3 regions of the Pseudomonas sp. MONT-RG-20F-20-E-7-02 genome follow, and region 2 is predicted to be linked to each of the others. Evidence: riboswitches for the same ligand, from Rfam matches in the RefSeq annotation. Region 2 holds a riboswitch; each other region holds the start of a gene.
The links. A riboswitch is a leader RNA that binds a small molecule or an ion and turns the genes downstream of it on or off. The one in region 2 is predicted to bind cobalamin.

Region 1 (5,783 bases), on a different contig from region 2:
CGCCGCGCTGCACCAGTTGCCAGCCACGGTCGATGGCGTCGGCGTCTGCCGCCGGGCCTTCGCCCAGTTGCGGACGCTGATGCAGCTCACCGTGATAGATCGCCGCGCCGCCCAGTTCAACGCCCAATGCGCCCGCACCCGCCGCCATGACCGGCCCGGCGTTGGGGCTGTCCCATGTCGGGCCCTGGGTGCGCCAGCATTTAAGCGCCAGGCGAGTTTTGCCGAGCACGGCGTAGGTCAATGCCACCAGGCGTGCAGGAATGTAGTTGAGTACATCGTCGATTTTTGCCGCCGCCCAGCCAAAGCGCTCGAAGCGCTCGTTGCGATAGCCCCACATGGCGTCGAGGGTGTTGCTCAGGCGGTAAAGCACCACGCCCGGCACACCGGCGACGACAAACCAGAAAATGGCGGCAAATACGGCGTCGCTGCCGTTCTCCAATACCGACTCGGTCGCCGCGCGCGCGACTTCGGTGCGGTCCAGCTCGCTGGTCTGGCGGCTGACCAGATAACTCACGCGCTTGCGTGCCTCATCCAGATCATCGCCACGCAGGGCCTGGGCCACCGGAATCACATGCTCGCCGAGACTGCGCATGCCCAACGCCAGGTACAGCGCCAGAATCTCCAGGACCCAGCCGATATACGGCGCCCATGACAGTGCAGTCGCCAGCAGGGTCAGCGGCACCACCGCGATAAACCACGCGGTCACGCCGTGGCTGCGCCAACCGCGCCCGCCCGTGTTGAAGCGTTGCTCGATGCGCCCGGCAAAATTGCCGAACGCCACCAGCGGATGCCAGCGCCTGGGCTCGCCCAGCAGCGCATCCAGCGCCACCGCAGCGACACACAGCAAGGCCACACTCATTGACTCACTCCCCACACATTCTCATACAACATGTCACTCAGCGGCCGTGGTTCGGTCCAGCCTTCGAGTTGCAACATCGGTGCCGAGTAGAACTCCGCCACCGGCCCGAGGCATAACACCGCCAGGGGTTTTGCGCCGGGCGGCAAGCCCAGCAGGTCGGCCAGGGCTTGCGGTTCGAACAGCGAAACCCAGCCCATCCCAACGCCCTCGACGCGGGCGGCCAGCCACAGATTCTGAATCGCACAGGACAGCGACGCCATGTCCATTTCCGGCAAGGTGCGGCGGCCAAAAATATGGCGCTCGCGATCATCCATCAGCGCGGCGACCAGCACCTCGGCGCAGTCGTGGATGCCTTCGACCTTGAGCTTCATGAACTCATCGGAGCGCTCCCCCAGGGCTTCGGCGGTGCGTACGCGCTCTTCTTCCACCAATTGCTGGATTTGGCCGCGCAGGGCACGGTCGCTGATGCGGATGAATCGCCAGGGCTGCATCAAGCCGACGCTGGGCGCCTGGTGCGCGGCCTGGAGCAGGCGTTGCAGCAGTTCGGGGGCGACGCTGCCGCCGGTGAAGTGGCGCATGTCGCGGCGTTCGGCGATGGCGCGGTAGACGGCCTGGCGGTCGGCTTGGGGGAAGGCGTTGTCTGTCATGGCTTGTTGGCGGGCAAGTCGAATCGTCGCACCGCCGCTCCCACATTTTGATTTGCGAACGCTGTCGATGTGGGAGCTGGCTTGCCTGCGATAGCACTCTCAAGGCTAGGCGCAAACAATGCAGCCACCGCCGCCGGGTTGGAGGGGAAGTAAAAGTGCACGTAGGAGGCCGTCATCCGCCCCTGCCGGTAAACCGCCTCGGCACCGCGCCCGCCATTCGGGCTCAGGCCACGGGCAATCGGCTGCCACTCGGTGCTGGTCAGGGAATGGTGATAGGTATGCCCGCGCAGCACGCCTTCCGGCAACTCTACGCTTTGCAGGGCCAGCGCCGCGAGTTTCTTTTGCATCACCGCATCGCCCTGCAGCAGGCCAACCAGCTCGGCGCGGGTGCCGTCAACATCGGTGAGCGAGTCCAGCAGGTAGAGCATGCCGCCACATTCGGCGAGCAGCGGTTTACCGGCGGCGTGGTGCGCGCGGATAGCGTTGAGCATCGGGGTATTTTCCGACAGCGCCTGGTGATGCAGTTCCGGGTAACCACCGGGCAAATAGAGGCTGTCGGCGTCAGGCAATTCGTGATCATGGATCGGCGAGAAGAAGTGCAACTCGGCGCCCATCGCGCGCAGCAGGTCGAGGCTGGCGCCATAGGTGAAGGCGAAGGCTTCGTCGCGGGCCACGGCGATGCGCACGCCTGCCAACAGCGGCTCGGCTTCGATTACCTCAGGCGCGGCGAAGGTTACCGGCGGCGGCAAGGCGACTTCGCAACTGCTGCCCAAGGCTTGGGCGGCGGCATCCAGGCGCACGTCGAGGTCATTCAGTTCGCTGGCTTGCACCAGGCCCAGATGGCGGCTGGGCAGCTCGATTCCGGTTTCACGCGACAGCGCGCCATACCAGCGCAGGCCTTCGGTGAGGCTGCCTTCCAGCAGTTGCGCATGGCGCAGGGTGCCGACACGGTTGGCCAGCACGCCGGCGAACGGCAGGTCCGGCTGGTAGCGCGCCAGGCCCAACGCCAGTGCACCAAAGGTCTGGGCCATGGCGGTGCCATCGATGACGCCGAGTACCGGCACGCCGAAGTGCCGCGCCAGGTCGGCGCTGGAGGGCGTGCCGTCGAACAGGCCCATCACGCCCTCGATCAGGATCAGGTCGGCCTCGCCCGCCGCTTCCCAGAGCAAACGCCGACTCTCCTGCTCGCCGACCATCCACATGTCCAACTGATACACCGGCGCACCGCTGGCGCGTTCGTGAATCATCGGGTCGAGAAAGTCCGGCCCGCATTTGAACACGCGCACCTTGCGCCCCAGGTTGCGGTGCAAACGCGCCAACGCGGCGGTGACGGTGGTTTTGCCCTGGCCGGACGCCGGAGCGGCGATCAGTACGGCCGGGCAATGACGGGGCTGATTCAAAGTTCGACGCCCTTCTGTGCCTTGATACCGGCCTGGAATGCGTGCTTGAGCATGCCCATTTCGGTGACGGTGTCGCCCATTTCGATCAGCTCGGGCTTGGCGCCACGGCCGGTGACCACCACGTGCTGCATCGGCGGACGGGCTTGCAGGTCGCTGAGTACTTGGTCGAGGTCGAGGTAACCGTGCTTGAGGGCGATGTTCAGCTCATCCAGGACCACCAGGCCAATGGAGGGGTCTTGCAGCATTGCGCGGGACACCGCCCAGGCGGCTTCGGCGGCGGCGATGTCGCGCTGGCGGTCCTGGGTTTCCCAGGTAAAGCCTTCGCCCATCACATGGAAGCGCACTTGCTCGGGAAAGCGGCGGAAGAACAACTCCTCGCCGGTGCTGTTACGCCCCTTGATGAACTGCACCACGCCGCATTGCATGCCGTGGCCCATGGCGCGAGCAAGCATGCCAAACGCCGAGCTGCTTTTGCCTTTGCCGTTGCCGGTCAATACCAGCAGCAAGCCGCATTCGTTCGGGGAGTTGGCGATGCGCTCGTCGATCACGGCTTTTTTGCGCAGCATGCGCGCCAGGTGGCGTTCGTCGCGGTCGGGGGAATCAGTCATGGCAGCTCTCCGTTGGGGCTGGACAAAAACGGCGGGCAGGAAAAAGAAAAAACAGACAGCCAAGCATCGCCCACCGTGATGCTGTTGGATGATCCAGGCCGGTCTCCGGACTCATGAGTGGCGTTCTCTTGATAGAAAACAGGCCAACGGCGCGCCTTCCCATATCGCGTGGATACAGTGGCAAAAGGCACCGTCTTGACTCATTTACCGTTGCGGGGGCAGCGCCGGAATCGCGGCAGCACTGTGTACAAGTGCGCTCGCTCACCGGCTTCCCTGTTTCACTCTGTCGGCACACGGCCACAGAGCACCTGGAACAAGCCGCGAAGGTTAGTGGGTTGGGGGTGGAGCGTCAATTAAAGCTGGCCTTGCACTTGAACCATCCGACTGCCGCGCTTCTCTACCCTTACAGGTATTAAGGAGAAAACCATGCACAAAACCAGACTCGCCTTACTGATCATGCTCGCCGGCACCCTCGCCGCCTGCGGCGAAAGCTCTACCTTGCAGGTCTCCGACGGCACCGGGCCTTCGCCCAAGCTGCCGGAGCCGAATAAAACCCTGATCCCCACGGTGAACATCGCCCCGGCAATTGGCTGGCCCGACGGCGCGAAGCCGACAGCGGCCTCCGGCACTCAGGTCGCGGCGTTTGCTGAAGGCCTGGACCACCCGCGCTGGCTGTATGTATTGCCCAACGGTGATGTGCTGGTGGCGGAAACCAACGCGCCGCCCAAGCCGGATGATGCCAAGGGCGTTCGTGGCTGGGTCATGGAGAAAGTCATGGGCCGCGCCGGCGCCGCTGTGCCGAGCCCGAACCGTATCACCCTGCTGCGTGATGCCGATCACGATGGTGTAGCCGAAACCCGTACCGTGTTCCTGGAGAACCTCAACTCTCCGTTCGGCATGACGCTGGTCGGTAACGACCTGTATGTGGCCGACTCGGACAAGCTGTTGCGCTTCCCCTATCAGCCGGGCGAAACCGCGATCAAGGCAGCCGGCACCACGGTGGTCGACTTGCCGGGCGGTAGCATCAACCACCACTGGACCAAAAACGTGGTGGCCAGCAAGGACGGCAGCAAGTTGTATGTGAGCGTCGGCTCCAACAGCAACGTCGGCGAGAACGGCCTGGCGGCGGAAGAAGGTCGCGCGGCGATCTGGGAAGTCGACCGCACTACCGGCAAGCACCGCATTTTTGCCTCAGGCCTGCGCAACCCGAACGGCATGGCCTGGGAACCGCAGAGTGGCAAGCTGTGGACGGCGGTGAATGAACGCGACGAGATCGGCAGCGACCTGGTGCCGGACTACATTACCTCGGTCAAGGATGGGGCCTTCTATGGCTGGCCGTTCAGTTACTACGGGCAGCACGTGGATGTACGCGTTTCTCCGCAAAACCCGGACCTGGTCGCCAAGGCGATTGCGCCGGACTACGCGGTGGGGCCGCACACAGCATCACTGGGCCTGACCTTTGCCGAAGGCAGCAAACTCCCGGCGCAGTTCAGCAATGGCGCATTTATCGGTCAGCACGGTTCGTGGAACCGCAAGCCGCACAGTGGCTACAAGGTGATCTTCGTGCCGTTCGAGGGTGGCCAGCCTAAAGGCCAGCCGGTGGATGTGCTGACCGGGTTCCTCGACAAAGACGAGAAAGCCATGGGCCGGCCAGTGGGCGTGGTGATTGATCAGCAGGGGGATTTGCTGGTGGCCGATGATGTGGGGAATAAGGTGTGGCGGGTGTCGGCCGCCAAATAGCCGATCTCGAATACACCACAAACCAATGTGGGAGCTGGCTTTTGTGGGAGCTGGCTTGCCTGCGATTGCATCACCTAGGTCCAATTTGAAGACTGAGGTGCCTGCATCGCGGGCAAGCCCGGCTCCCACAAAGGCCCAGCTCCCACATTCTTATTTCTGCTGAGCCTTAAGGGTTGCGCGCCAGATTCGCTGGCAGCACGCGCTTGGCGCTCAAATAGGCATTCTGCCAATAGGCCTTGGACAGCGTATCCAGCTTCACGGTGCCGCCGGTTTGCGGCGCATGCACAAAGCGGCCTTCGCCGACATAGATCCCCGCGTGGCTGACCTGTGAACCGCCGCCGGTAGCGAAGAACAGCAAGTCACCGGTCTGCAGGTTCGCTTCGCTGACGTCCTGGGCACGCATCACGATCAGTTCACGGGTGGTGCGCGGCAAAGAGATGCCCGCCGCGTCACGGTAGACAAAACCAATCAAGCCACTGCAGTCAAAGCCCGAGTCCGGCGTGTTGCCGCCCCAGCGATAAGGCGTGCC
Region 2 (5,783 bases):
TTGCCCAGCGCTACGGCCTTAACCCGTATGCGGTGCTGGCCATGTGCGTGGTCATCATCGGCCTGGGCGCCCTGGGCAGCTACCGATGGCTTGAGCAGGGCAGTTATCGTCTGCTTAAAGGCTGGTTTGATGGCGACGAACGGTCGAATTTATCCCGACAAAAATACTAGGACTTTGTATCTGGGTAATAATTTGGCGTAAACTGGCGGCAAGCCTGTGAGGAGTTTCCATGACTGCCATAACCATTACCGACGCCGCCCACGATTACCTGGCTGATCTGCTGTCCAAGCAGAACACCCCGGGTATCGGCATCCGCGTCTTTATCACCCAGCCCGGCACCCAATACGCCGAGACTTGCATCGCCTACTGCAAGCCCGGGGAAGAGAAGCCTGAAGACACCGCCCTGGGGCTGAAAAGCTTCACCGCGTACATCGACAACTTCAGCGAAGCCTTCCTCGACGACGCCGTGGTCGACTACGCCACCGACCGCATGGGCGGCCAGTTGACCATCAAGGCGCCCAACGCCAAGGTGCCGAACGTCAACGCCGACAGCCCGGTCAACGAGCGCATCAACTACTATCTGCAAACCGAGATCAACCCAGGGTTGGCCAGCCACGGCGGCCAGGTCAGCCTGATCGACGTGGTCGAAGACGGTATCGCCGTCCTCAAGTTCGGCGGCGGCTGCCAAGGCTGCGGCCAGGCGGACGTGACCCTGCGCGAAGGCATCGAGCGCACCCTGCTCGAGCGCATTCCCGAGCTCAAGGGCGTACGTGACGTGACTGACCACACGCAGAAAGAAAACGCCTACTACTGAGTAAGGTGTTCGCTGCGAACAAAAAAACGGCGCCCCGTGAGCGCCGTTTTTTATGCTTTAAATTCAGTGCCTTGCGCGGTATTCCTGCCAAACAGGATCAACTGTGGGAGCTGGCTTGCCTGCGATAGCGATAAGCCAGCCAAGAGAATTACCGACTGACACATCGCCATCGCAGGCAAGCCAGCTCCCACATTCAGGGGCGATAGAGGTGCGCGTGGCCTGCACGGTACAGCGAGGATTCACTGAAGCTATCATTCGCCAGCACGCGCCCGACCACAATCAGCGCCGTCCGCCGAAAACCTTTAGCCGCGACCTTCTCGGCTATATCACTCAGCGTACCCACCACCCAATCCTGATCCGGCCACGTCGCCCGGTGCACCACGGCAATCGGGCAGTCTGCGCCGTAATGCGGCAGCAGCTCGGCGACGATCTTGTCCAGGTGGTTGACGCCCAAGTGAATCGCCATGGTCGTGCCGTGGCGCGCCAGGCTGTCGAAGTCTTCACCGGCCGGCATGCTGGTTTTATCCGCATAGCGGGTCAGGATCACGCTTTGCGCGATATCCGGCAGGGTCAGCTCCGTCTCCAGCAACGCCGCACACGCCGCCACCGCCGTGACGCCCGGGATGATCTGGAACGGTATGCCCAACTCGCGCAAATAACGAATCTGCTCGCCAATCGCGCCATACAGGCTTGGGTCACCGGAGTGCACGCGCGCAACGTCCTGGCCCTTGGCGTGGGCGGCCTGGATCAGCTCAATGATCTGTTCCAGGTGCAATTCGGCGCTGTTGACCACCTGTTCCGCCTGATGACCTTCCAACACTGCTGCCGGCACCAAGGAACCGGCGTAGATGATCACCGGGCAACTGCGGATCAGCCGCTGACCTTTGACGGTGATCAATTCCGGGTCGCCGGGGCCTGCGCCGATGAAGTAGACGGTCATGGGGAATTCCTGTTGAAAAACGGGCGAGCATGAAAATTGCTCATGATCGAGAAGGGCGATTATCGGGTTTTTAGTCGGCGCAGGCTAATGCAAAGGTGGCCTGGGCGACTTTTTTGCGCGTGATCAGCAGGCGGGCAGGGCCATGGCAGAGCTGTTCCGCCAGGGCCAGTGCGGCGCTCTCGGCGACGCCATAACAGCCGGTGTGAGCAAACGCGAGCGCGGATTTGTGGCTCAGGCGCGGTTCAAACACGGCCAATTGCGTGGCGCTGAAACACTGCAATGGCAAGTTCAACACCTGCGCCAGGGCGAGCAGCCCCGGTTCATCTCGCTTGCGGTCGATACTGGCCAGCGCAGTAATGCGCTGGCGCTCGATGCCGCCCTCGGCGAGGGCAGCGTCAAACAGGCCCAGCAGGGTGTGAACATCACAGCCGCGCTGGCAGCCCATGCCGACCACCAAGGTCATGCCGAGTAGTGAGTGTCACGGTTGCGGCGGAACAGCCAGGCGCTGATCAGGCCCAAGGCCAGCCAGAAGGCGACATTGGTCAATTGCGAGGCGATTTTGAATTGCGCTTCCAAGGCTTCCGGGGCCAGCATCGAATGCACTTCAGGCTGCGGCGCGCCAATCACATGGGGCACGGCCAGGATCGCCACGCCGAGGATTTTCAGCAGCCAGTTGCGACCGAACACCAACAGCGCAATACCGGCAGCCGTGGAACCTGCGGTGCCGATCCACCAGATCTGCCGCTGTGCCAGGTCGGCGGCAGCGGTGCCCGGCAATTCCGGTGGCAGGCCCAGGGTCGGTGCCAGCACAAACGTCGCGTAACCGGCCAGGCCCCACAGCAACCCTTGAGCCGTGCGGGTTGGCGCGCGCAAGGTGTAGAGGCCGGCCAGCATCAGGGCGAAACCGACCGCCACCACCAGGTTACCGCCGGTGGTGGACAGCACCCGCTGCCAGCCGTCTTCAGGTTCCCAGGCTTGGGCATCGTGGGTGTGGGCAGCGGCGCCATCAGCGTGTGCATGGGGCACGACTTCGGCGGCGGCGGGGGCATTCTCATAGGTTTCCGCCTGCAAAATCAGCGGGGCGACCCAGAAGCTTTGCAGCAGAGTCAGCAGCAGGGCGGCCAGCAAGCCGGTGAAACCTGCGGTTTGGGCGATACGCTTGATCATGTCGGCAGGTCTCAGTGGCACGGGAACGCGGCGCTGTGGCGGGTATCGTGGGCGGCGTTGTGCACTGCCTCGATGTGCGAGAAGCCGGCGAAATACACCAGGCACGCGCCGAGGATCGACGCGCCGATGGCGGCGGTCAGGCGTTGGCTCAAGGTGGCGGTGCTGCTGGTGGCGTGCGAGGTGCTGCTGATGATCGACATGGCGCGTCCCTTCAGGGTGTCAGGGTGAAACGAGCGCATGAAAACCCCGCGAGCCAGGCACGCAGAGTCTGAACAGCGCCCGCCCACCGCGGGTTTGTTATGTGATTTTTCGGGCCGGTCTCCGGGCTTGCGAGGGACGCTGGGTCTTGAAAACATCGCCTTCCCATGCCGTAAAAGGCACAGTGGATCTGACGTTTCACTCGCTTACCGTTGCGGGGGCAGCACCGGACTCGTCACGCAGGCATGACTCACCGGTTTCCCGTTTCACCCTGTGAAGGGCACCCGAAACAAGATGTGTAGGAGAGCATGGGCGGGGGATAGGCGTCAAATAGAGGTTTGCGGCTCTCGACATTCGGGAGCCGCTGTCGGCCAACGGGGTGAATCGATCAGTCTGGGTAACGGGATTGGGGAGAGCTGTGCATGCGTGTGTACTCAACGTTGCGCAGATCGAAGCGCTGATCTTGTGTGCCTGCGAACCCCAAAAAGCCTACGCCGATATCCAACCGGTCCAGCAACTCTGTGCGCTTGAGCAGTTCCTGAGCGACCCCCCGCGCCTGCGGACTAAATTTTTGGGCGCTTGGCAGTTCACCGGCGGCTTCTCGCAACTCGGTGAAGTTCACATATGTGTCGCCGCCGCCGTACTCATTGAAATTTTTGCCAACCAGGGTGATCAGTGCTTGATCGCTCAGGTATTGGAAGTTACCTGTTTCAGTTGCGAGATCGTCTCGACTGACTTTACCGTCCTTACCGCTGGTGAAGTCCAACTGCTGGAACAGGTCTTTACGCTTCAATACTTCCTGGGCGATCTCGATCTGCGTTTGTGTGGGGGGCACCCCGTTCAGCGGTAGTCCATCTGCCACTCGCTGGAGGGACGCTTTGGTAATAGTCTCGCCGAAGCGCGGGTCGATCATGGCATCAAAATAGGTTTGCAGCGCTTGCGCCAGTTCCCGTGGCTGGAGTTGGCTAATAGGCTCTCTCCAAATTGCAGTTGTTGGCGCTGCTTGTTGGGTGAGGGGAGAGACGGGCAAATGTGAATTGACAGAGGGGGAGATTGAGAGCGACATGATTATTTCCATTTTAGGGTGAGTGTCGCTTCTATGTGCCCATTGCATTGATTGCGTTCCGGGTGCATTCCGTTGAAAAGATTTGGAAGTATTTCAACCCGCTTGGCGGCGAGCGTCCCGGTCCGTGTATCAATCAACATTGACCCGTTTCCCTGCACTGCGTAGCCTTGCACCTTCGAGGTTCTTCGGCCCACGCCGAAGCTAAGAAGGGAACGCGGTCCAAGCCGCGGCTGCCCCCGCAACTGTGAAGGGTTCAACTGACTGCCACGCCACTGCCAATACGGCGGGAAGGCGCAGCCAGCGCCGGTCGCAAGACCCGCAAGCCCCAAGCCAGGAGACCTGCCTCGCAACCGATTTTCCAATTCAACCGGGCGGGGTGATCCGGTGACGAAATCCGCTTCTGCGCGCCGCCGCAGGGCCCCTCGTCCCGTATGCCCGCCCCAAAGGGCATCCGATGAAAACACTGGCCAAACTCCCCGTCACCATCGTTACCGGCTTTCTCGGCTCGGGCAAAACCACCTTGCTGCGCCATATGCTCGACAACGCCCAGGGCCGTCGCATCGCCGTGATCGTCAACGAATTCGGCGAGCTGGGCATCGACGGTGAAATCCTCAAGCAGTGCTCCATCGGTTGCACCGAAGAAGAAGCCAACGGCCGCGTCTACGAACTGGCCAACGGCTGCCTGTGCTGCACCGTGCAGGAAGAGTTCTTCCCGGTCATGCGCGAACTGGTTGCCCGTCGCGGTGACCTCGACCATATCCTCATCGAAACCTCCGGCCTGGCCCTGCCTAAACCGCTGGTTCAAGCCTTCCAGTGGCCGGAAATCCGCAGCGCCTGCACCGTGGACGCGGTCATCACCGTGGTCGACAGCCCGGCTGTGGCCGCCGGCACCTTCGCCGCCTTCCCGGACCAGGTCGACGCCCAGCGCAAACTCGACCCGAACCTGGACCACGAGTCGCCGCTGCACGAGCTGTTCGCCGACCAACTGGCCAGCGCCGACCTGGTGATCCTCAACAAATCCGACCTGATCAGCCCTGAAGACCTGGCCCGCGTGCGCCTGGAAGTCGCCCAAGAACTGCCGCCAGCGGTGAAGATCATCGAAGCCAGCAGCGGCCGCCTGCCACTGGACGTGCTGATCGGCCTGGGCGCCGGCTCCGAAGAGCACATCGACGGCCGCCACAGCCATCACGATCATCACCATGACGGTGACGACGATGATCACGATCACGATGCCTTCGACTCCATCTCCATCGACCTGCCTCAAGCTGACGAAGCCCTGCTGCTCGACGCCCTGACTCAACTGGTGGTGCAGCACGGCATCCTGCGCGTCAAAGGTTTCGCCGCGATCCCGAACAAGCCGATGCGCCTGTTGATCCAGGGCGTGGGCACGCGGTTCGACAAACACTTCGACCGTGCCTGGGGCGCCGACGAAGCGCGCATCACGCGCCTGGTGCTGATCGGCCAGGAGCTGGATGCGGTGGGCCTCGAAGCGCAACTGCGCGCCGCCCTCAGCGTTTAACCCATGCACCTGCTCAGGACCCAGCCCGGTGGTTTTGTCTCCGACGACAATATTGCCGACTTAGGCCAAACCCCCGCTG
Region 3 (5,783 bases), on a different contig from region 2:
CCTGGCGCCGCCAGCCGGTCAGCCAGCGTGCCGAATGGCTGCTGGCCCTGGCCGGTGCCCTGCGTGACCAAGCCGAAGATATGGCGCAGATGATTACCCTGGAAATGGGCAAGCCCATCGCCCAGGCCCGTGCCGAAATCGAAAAATGCGCGCAACTCAGCGAATGGTATGCCGCCCACGGCCCGGCCATGCTCGCCCCGGAACCGACGCTGGTGGATAACGGCAGCGCCCAGATCGAATACCGCCCGCTGGGCCCGATCTTTGCGGTCATGCCGTGGAATTTCCCGGTGTGGCAAGTGCTGCGCGGTGCCGTGCCGACCTTGCTGGCCGGTAACACCTACGTGCTCAAACATGCCCCCAACGTGATGGGCAGCGCCTACCTCATCCAGCAAGCGTTCCACAAAGCCGGTTTCGCCGACGGCATTTTTGAAGTGGTCAACGTCACCAACGACGGCGTCTCCAAGGCGATCGCCGACCCGCGCATCGCCGCCGTCACGCTGACCGGCAGCGTACGCGCCGGCATCGCCATCGGCTCCCAGGCCGGTGCCGCGCTGAAGAAATGCGTACTGGAACTGGGCGGTTCCGACCCGTTTATCGTGCTCAACGACGCTGACCTCGACGCTGCCGTGCAAGCCGCCGTGATCGGGCGTTTCCAGAACAGCGGCCAAGTCTGCGCTGCGGCCAAGCGCCTGATCATCGAAGAAGGCGTGGTGGAAGCCTTCACCGCTAAATTCCTTGAAGCCAGCCGCGCATTGGTGATGGGCGACCCGACCTCGACCAGCACCTACGTCGGCCCGATGGCCCGCTTCGACCTGCGCGACGAGCTGCACGGCCAGGTCCAGGCCACGTTGGAAGAAGGCGCAACCCTGCTGCTGGGCGGCAATAAAGTACCTGGCGTCGGCAACTACTATGAGCCGACCGTGCTGGCCAACGTCACCGACCAGATGACCTCGTTCAAACAGGAACTGTTCGGCCCCGTGGCCTCGATCATCACCGCCCGCGATGCCGACCACGCCGTGGCCCTGGCCAACGACAGCGAGTTCGGCCTGACCGCCAGCATCTTCACCACCGACGCGGCCAAGGCACGGGAGATTGCCAACAGGCTGGAAACCGGCGGGATCTTCGTCAACGCCTTCAGCGTGTCCGACCCTCGGGTGGCGTTTGGCGGTGTGAAAAAGAGTGGGTTCGGTCGGGAGCTGTCGCACTTTGGTGTGCGGGAATTCTGCAACGCGCAGACGGTGTGGCTGGATCGCAAGTAAATAGGCTCCCAGCCCCTGTGGGAGCTGGCTTGCCTGCGATGCTGACAGCTCGGTCAATCAGCTGTACTGAGGTGATGCAATCGCAGGCAAGCCAGCTCCCACCTTTGACCGAGGCTGCCTGGCGTTTAATCCACCATGACTTTACCGGTGGAAAACTAGGCGCTCAGCAACGGCAACGTCACCACAAACTCGCTGCCCTTGCCCTTGCCTGCGCTATTGGCCGTAACCTTGCCGCCGTGGGCTTCAACTAACTCTCGCACCACCGTCAAGCCGATGCCCAGCCCCGAGCCGTTGAAGCCGATCGCGTGTTCATCCTGCACATACGGGTCAAAGATCAGCGGCAGCGCCTTGGCCGAGACGCCGATGCCGTTGTCACAAATACTGATCCTCAGCTCATCCCCGGCACTGACCGACAGCACAATGCGGCCGCCTACCGGCGTGTACTTGGCGGCGTTGGCCAGCAAGTTATGCAGAATTTGCGCAAGGCGCCCGGGGTCACCACTGAGCATCAATTGGCCGTCAGGCAGGTGCGCATCGAACTGCTGCTTTTTCGCCCTCATCACCGGGCCGCACGCATCAATGGCGCTTCTGAGGATCTGCAACATGTCCACATCGCGTCGCTGGATACGCAGCTTGCCGGTGCTGACGCGGGACACGTCCAGCAAGTCGTCCACCAACTGCGAGATATGCTGCACCTGGCCTTCGATCAGCTCACGCATGCGCGGCAGCTGGTCACTCGGCAGGCGCACCATGCGCTCGGCGATCATGCTGATCGGCGTCAAGGGGTTGCGCAGCTCATGGGCCACCATCGCCAGGATGCTTTTCTGCTGATCCAGCGCGCGCTCGGCCGTCGCCTGCAGGTCTTGAGCGCTGAGTGCGGCGATCACCAACTGCGCATTTGCCTCGCGCAGCTCCTGGTACAAACGTTGCTCTTCCAGGCGCGGCGGGCTGGCGGCGTCCGATTGCGCGAGGAGGATCGCCAGCACCAATTGCTGGTTGGCCTCGATCACCTGCTCAACGTGCTGGGTATCCACCAGGCGGCTGCTGGCATCCGTCAGTTGCTGTTGCAGCGCGGCGAGCACGGCACGCGCCTCAACGGTTTTTTGCCCAAGCAGGAACAGTTCGTGAGCAGCAGTGGTCAGCTCACTTTCGTTGTTGCCGCCGGTTTCGCTCATGAGCAGGGCTCACACATGTTTGTCTCCCAGCGACACCTGCTTGGTCGGTCGCCCGCCCAGCAGCCCTTCCTGTTCCGGCAACATCTCGCGAATCTGCAGGCCGTTATCGTCGATGTGGTACTGGCGCAACTGATCGGAGTGGGCACTGGCACGCACCTTGACCACCGCCATGATGCGCAGCAAACGGCTCTCGACTTCGATGTACCGCTGCACGATGATCGCATCGGTCAAAAACGCCGTGCCGTAAGGGCTGAAACGCAAGTCGGTATAACGGTCTTCCAGCTCCGAGGTCATCAATACACTCACACCGGCAGACGTCAGCGCGGTGACCATGCGCGACAGCGATTCGCGAAAGTCCGCACGGAAGGTAGGCGCCAGCGCCAGTTCAAAGCCCGACAGCGAATCAATCACCACGCGAGTGGCATTCAAACGGCTGATCTCGCCGAGCAGCAACTGCACGATTTCGTCGATGGACAAGTCCGGCGCGCGGCTGTCCACCAGCCCAACCTGACCACTCTTGATCAAATCGGCCAGCTTGGGGTTTTGTGAATGGTTGGGCCGTTGCTCGAACACCGCAATCACCCCGGTTTCACCATTGCGTGCACCTTCCGCCAGGAAAGTCGCCGCCAGGATGCTCTTGCCCGACCCCGACGGCCCGGCCACCAGCAGCGAATAGCCGCGCGGCAGGCCGCCGCCGAGCATCTCATCGAGTGCCGGCACGCCCATTTTCAGGCGCGTGATCGGGAACGTCGACGGCGCTTCAATGGCGCGATTGAGCGCGGCCGGCGGGAACACCTTGATTCCCGAGGTGGCAATTCGGAAGGTGTGCAGCCCCGGCAACGTCGGCTGGCCGCGCATCTTCATGATTTCCATCTTGCGCACCATCGAGTTGCGCTCGACGCTTTGGCGCAGCCAGATCAGGCCATCGGCCACCGTGAAAATCGGGTTGGTGTCGGTTTCGGTGAAATATTCGCCGATCAGGAAGGTCGTCGCCTGCCAGGTGGTCATCAACATGCCCAACTGCTGGATGAACTGCGGCAGGTTGTTGTTGGGGTTGTGCTGGGTCTGGCTGGCCAGCACCACGGAGCGGAACGAGTCGACAAACACCAGCGACGGCGAATGTACCTCCACCTCGCTGACGATACGCCTTAACACTTCGTCCAAATCCCCGGCCAGGGTGTCGTCGGCCAGGTTGATATAGCGGATCGACTGGTTGATCGCATCGTTGTCGAAAAAATCGAATTGCTGCTGGTAACGCAGCATCTTCAGCGGCGGCTCACCGAGTACGGTAAAGAACAGCGCCGGGCGTTCTGGCGTGGCCAGGGCAAACATCATCTGGTGCGCCAGCGTGGTTTTGCCACAGCCTGGTGGGCCGGCGATGAGGTTGAACGAAAACTCCGGCAGGCCACCGCCCAGGACCTCGTCCAGTCCTGGCACACCGGTGGCCAGACGGTTGATAGTCACTTTGGTGCTCATGGCGAAATTTCCTGCGAAGAGGTGTCGCTCGAAGAAGGCTGCCACACGTCAACCAGCAGACGTGCGGTGAGTGAAGGCCCGATCAGCGTGGTCAGAAGCTCGTAGAGGGTAGTCAGCAACACCTCACCGAAAAACAGCGCATCGGTTTCGTTCTGCTCGACGAGTACGGATTTGAGGGCAAGCAAATCCATCGCGGCCGGCACACTGTCGAAGGTGGCGGCCAGGCGTGGATGGGTAGAGACGCACAGATGGAAGCTGCGGCGGTACAGCGCGGCAACGCCCTGCTGGCCAATGATGGGCGTAAGTGCTGCGCCCATATCCTGCAAAATCGAAACAATCGCCTCGGTAATGCTTGCAGTGTCAGCGTGCGGACCAACACGGTGCGCCAGAGAAGCTACGATCCGGCGGCTCTCTTCGCTAAGCGTGGGCATGTCTGACTAATATCTGATGGAAAGAGATTGATGGTACACCCTCTCTCGTGAGATAGAGCCCCCTGTGAAGCAACTGGCCAAATGCGCTCCCCCTGCCCGCCACGATCGACTACCATACCGCGCCGGTTCCCACACGGGACTAATAGGGAATTCGAAGCGCGGCCCATTGCGCCAATCGAAACTGCCCCCGCAACTGTAGGTGCTGAGCCTGCTCCACATCGCCACTGGGCATTGCCCGGGAAGGCCGGAGCGTGGCGACGACGCATCAGTCAGGAGACCTGCCGGCCAAGCAAAACCACTAACCGGCGGGGTGTCCGGGAAGGCCATCCGTGCCCTGCAAGACTGCAGCGTTCGTGGGTGTATTTCCGCGCCGTACCTCCCCTGTTTTCACGTACGGTTCACCTGGAGACTGCCCCATGCTGCCACGCGTTACCGCCCTGATCGCCAGCCTCGGCTTCTGTGCCCTGGCCCACGCCACGCCGACGCATTACCCGCTGACGGTGCAGAACTGCGGCACCACACAGACCTTTGAGCAGGCGCCCGCGCGCAGCGTGACTATTGGCCAGGCCGCCACCGAGATGCTTTACGCCTTGGGTGTGGGCAACACCGTGGTCGGCACCTCGCTGTGGTTCAACAGCGTGTTGCCGCCGTTCAAGGCGCAGAACGACCGCATCGAGCGCCTGGCCGACAACGAGCCGAGCTTTGAAGCCGTCATCGCCAAACGCCCGCAACTGGTGGCCGCCGAGCTGGAATGGGTGGTCGGCCCACAAGGCGTGGTCGGCACCCGCGAGCAGTTTCAAGAATTGAAGATTCCCACCTACGTGCTGCCCTCCGACTGTGAAGGCAAGGACAATCTGGTGGGCGCCGACGGCACGCGGCTGGAACCGTTTCACATCGAAACCATTTACAAGAGCATCAGCCAACTGGCCGAGATCTTCGACGTGCAAGCGCGCGGCCAACAATTGAACGACGAACTCAAGGCGCGCCTGGCCAAGTCTGTCGCCACCGCACAAGGCAAAGGCCTCAAGCAAGCCAGCGCATTGGTGTGGTTCTCCAGCGCCGAAATGGCCAGTGACCCCTACGTGGCCGGCCACAAGGGCATTCCCGAATTCATGCTCCAAACCCTGGGCCTGCACAACGTGGTGCAGTCCGATGAAGAGTGGCCCGCCGTCGGCTGGGAAACCATCGCCAAGGCCAACCCGACCTTCCTGGTGATCGCGCGCATGGACCGCCGCCGCTACCCGGCCGACGACCATGAAAAGAAACTCGCCTTCCTGCGCAGCGACCCGGTGACGCGCAACATGGACGCGGTGAAGAACAACCGCATCATCATTATTGACGCCCTGGCGCTGCAAGCCAGCCTGCGCATGTTCGATGGCCTGGAACAACTGGCCGGCGCCATCGACGGCTACGACCTGCGCAAATGACCCGCACCCTACTCG

Region 1: another riboswitch for cobalamin. It lies ahead of cobO (cob(I)yrinic acid a,c-diamide adenosyltransferase); the one in region 2 lies ahead of L8I05_RS08825 (CbtB-domain containing protein).
Region 3: another riboswitch for cobalamin. It lies ahead of L8I05_RS02975 (ABC transporter substrate-binding protein); the one in region 2 lies ahead of L8I05_RS08825 (CbtB-domain containing protein).

The regions. Positions count from the first base shown of each region.
Region 1 is NZ_JAKNQN010000001.1:343,922-349,704, reverse strand. It holds gene cbiB (adenosylcobinamide-phosphate synthase CbiB) at 1-859, opposite strand, end outside; gene bluB (5,6-dimethylbenzimidazole synthase) at 856-1,506, opposite strand; gene L8I05_RS01565 (cobyrinate a,c-diamide synthase) at 1,503-2,906, opposite strand; gene cobO (cob(I)yrinic acid a,c-diamide adenosyltransferase) at 2,903-3,514, opposite strand; cobalamin riboswitch at 3,593-3,841, opposite strand; gene L8I05_RS01555 (sorbosone dehydrogenase family protein) at 3,941-5,254, shown strand; gene L8I05_RS01550 (C40 family peptidase) at 5,421-5,783, opposite strand, start outside.
Region 2 is NZ_JAKNQN010000002.1:840,400-846,182, reverse strand. It holds gene L8I05_RS08850 (acyltransferase) at 1-170, shown strand, start outside; gene nfuA (Fe-S biogenesis protein NfuA) at 230-814, shown strand; gene cobM (precorrin-4 C(11)-methyltransferase) at 1,008-1,754, opposite strand; gene L8I05_RS08835 (cobalamin biosynthesis protein) at 1,825-2,217, opposite strand; gene L8I05_RS08830 (CbtA family protein) at 2,214-2,921, opposite strand; gene L8I05_RS08825 (CbtB-domain containing protein) at 2,933-3,121, opposite strand; cobalamin riboswitch at 3,216-3,422, opposite strand; gene L8I05_RS08820 (hypothetical protein) at 3,508-4,185, opposite strand; cobalamin riboswitch at 4,347-4,547, shown strand; gene cobW (cobalamin biosynthesis protein CobW) at 4,640-5,704, shown strand; gene cobN (cobaltochelatase subunit CobN) at 5,708-5,783, shown strand, end outside.
Region 3 is NZ_JAKNQN010000001.1:661,098-666,880, reverse strand. It holds gene L8I05_RS02995 (aldehyde dehydrogenase family protein) at 1-1,259, shown strand, start outside; gene L8I05_RS02990 (HAMP domain-containing sensor histidine kinase) at 1,415-2,434, opposite strand; gene L8I05_RS02985 (ATPase domain-containing protein) at 2,444-3,910, opposite strand; gene L8I05_RS02980 (hypothetical protein) at 3,907-4,341, opposite strand; cobalamin riboswitch at 4,448-4,642, shown strand; gene L8I05_RS02975 (ABC transporter substrate-binding protein) at 4,758-5,768, shown strand; gene L8I05_RS02970 (iron ABC transporter permease) at 5,765-5,783, shown strand, end outside.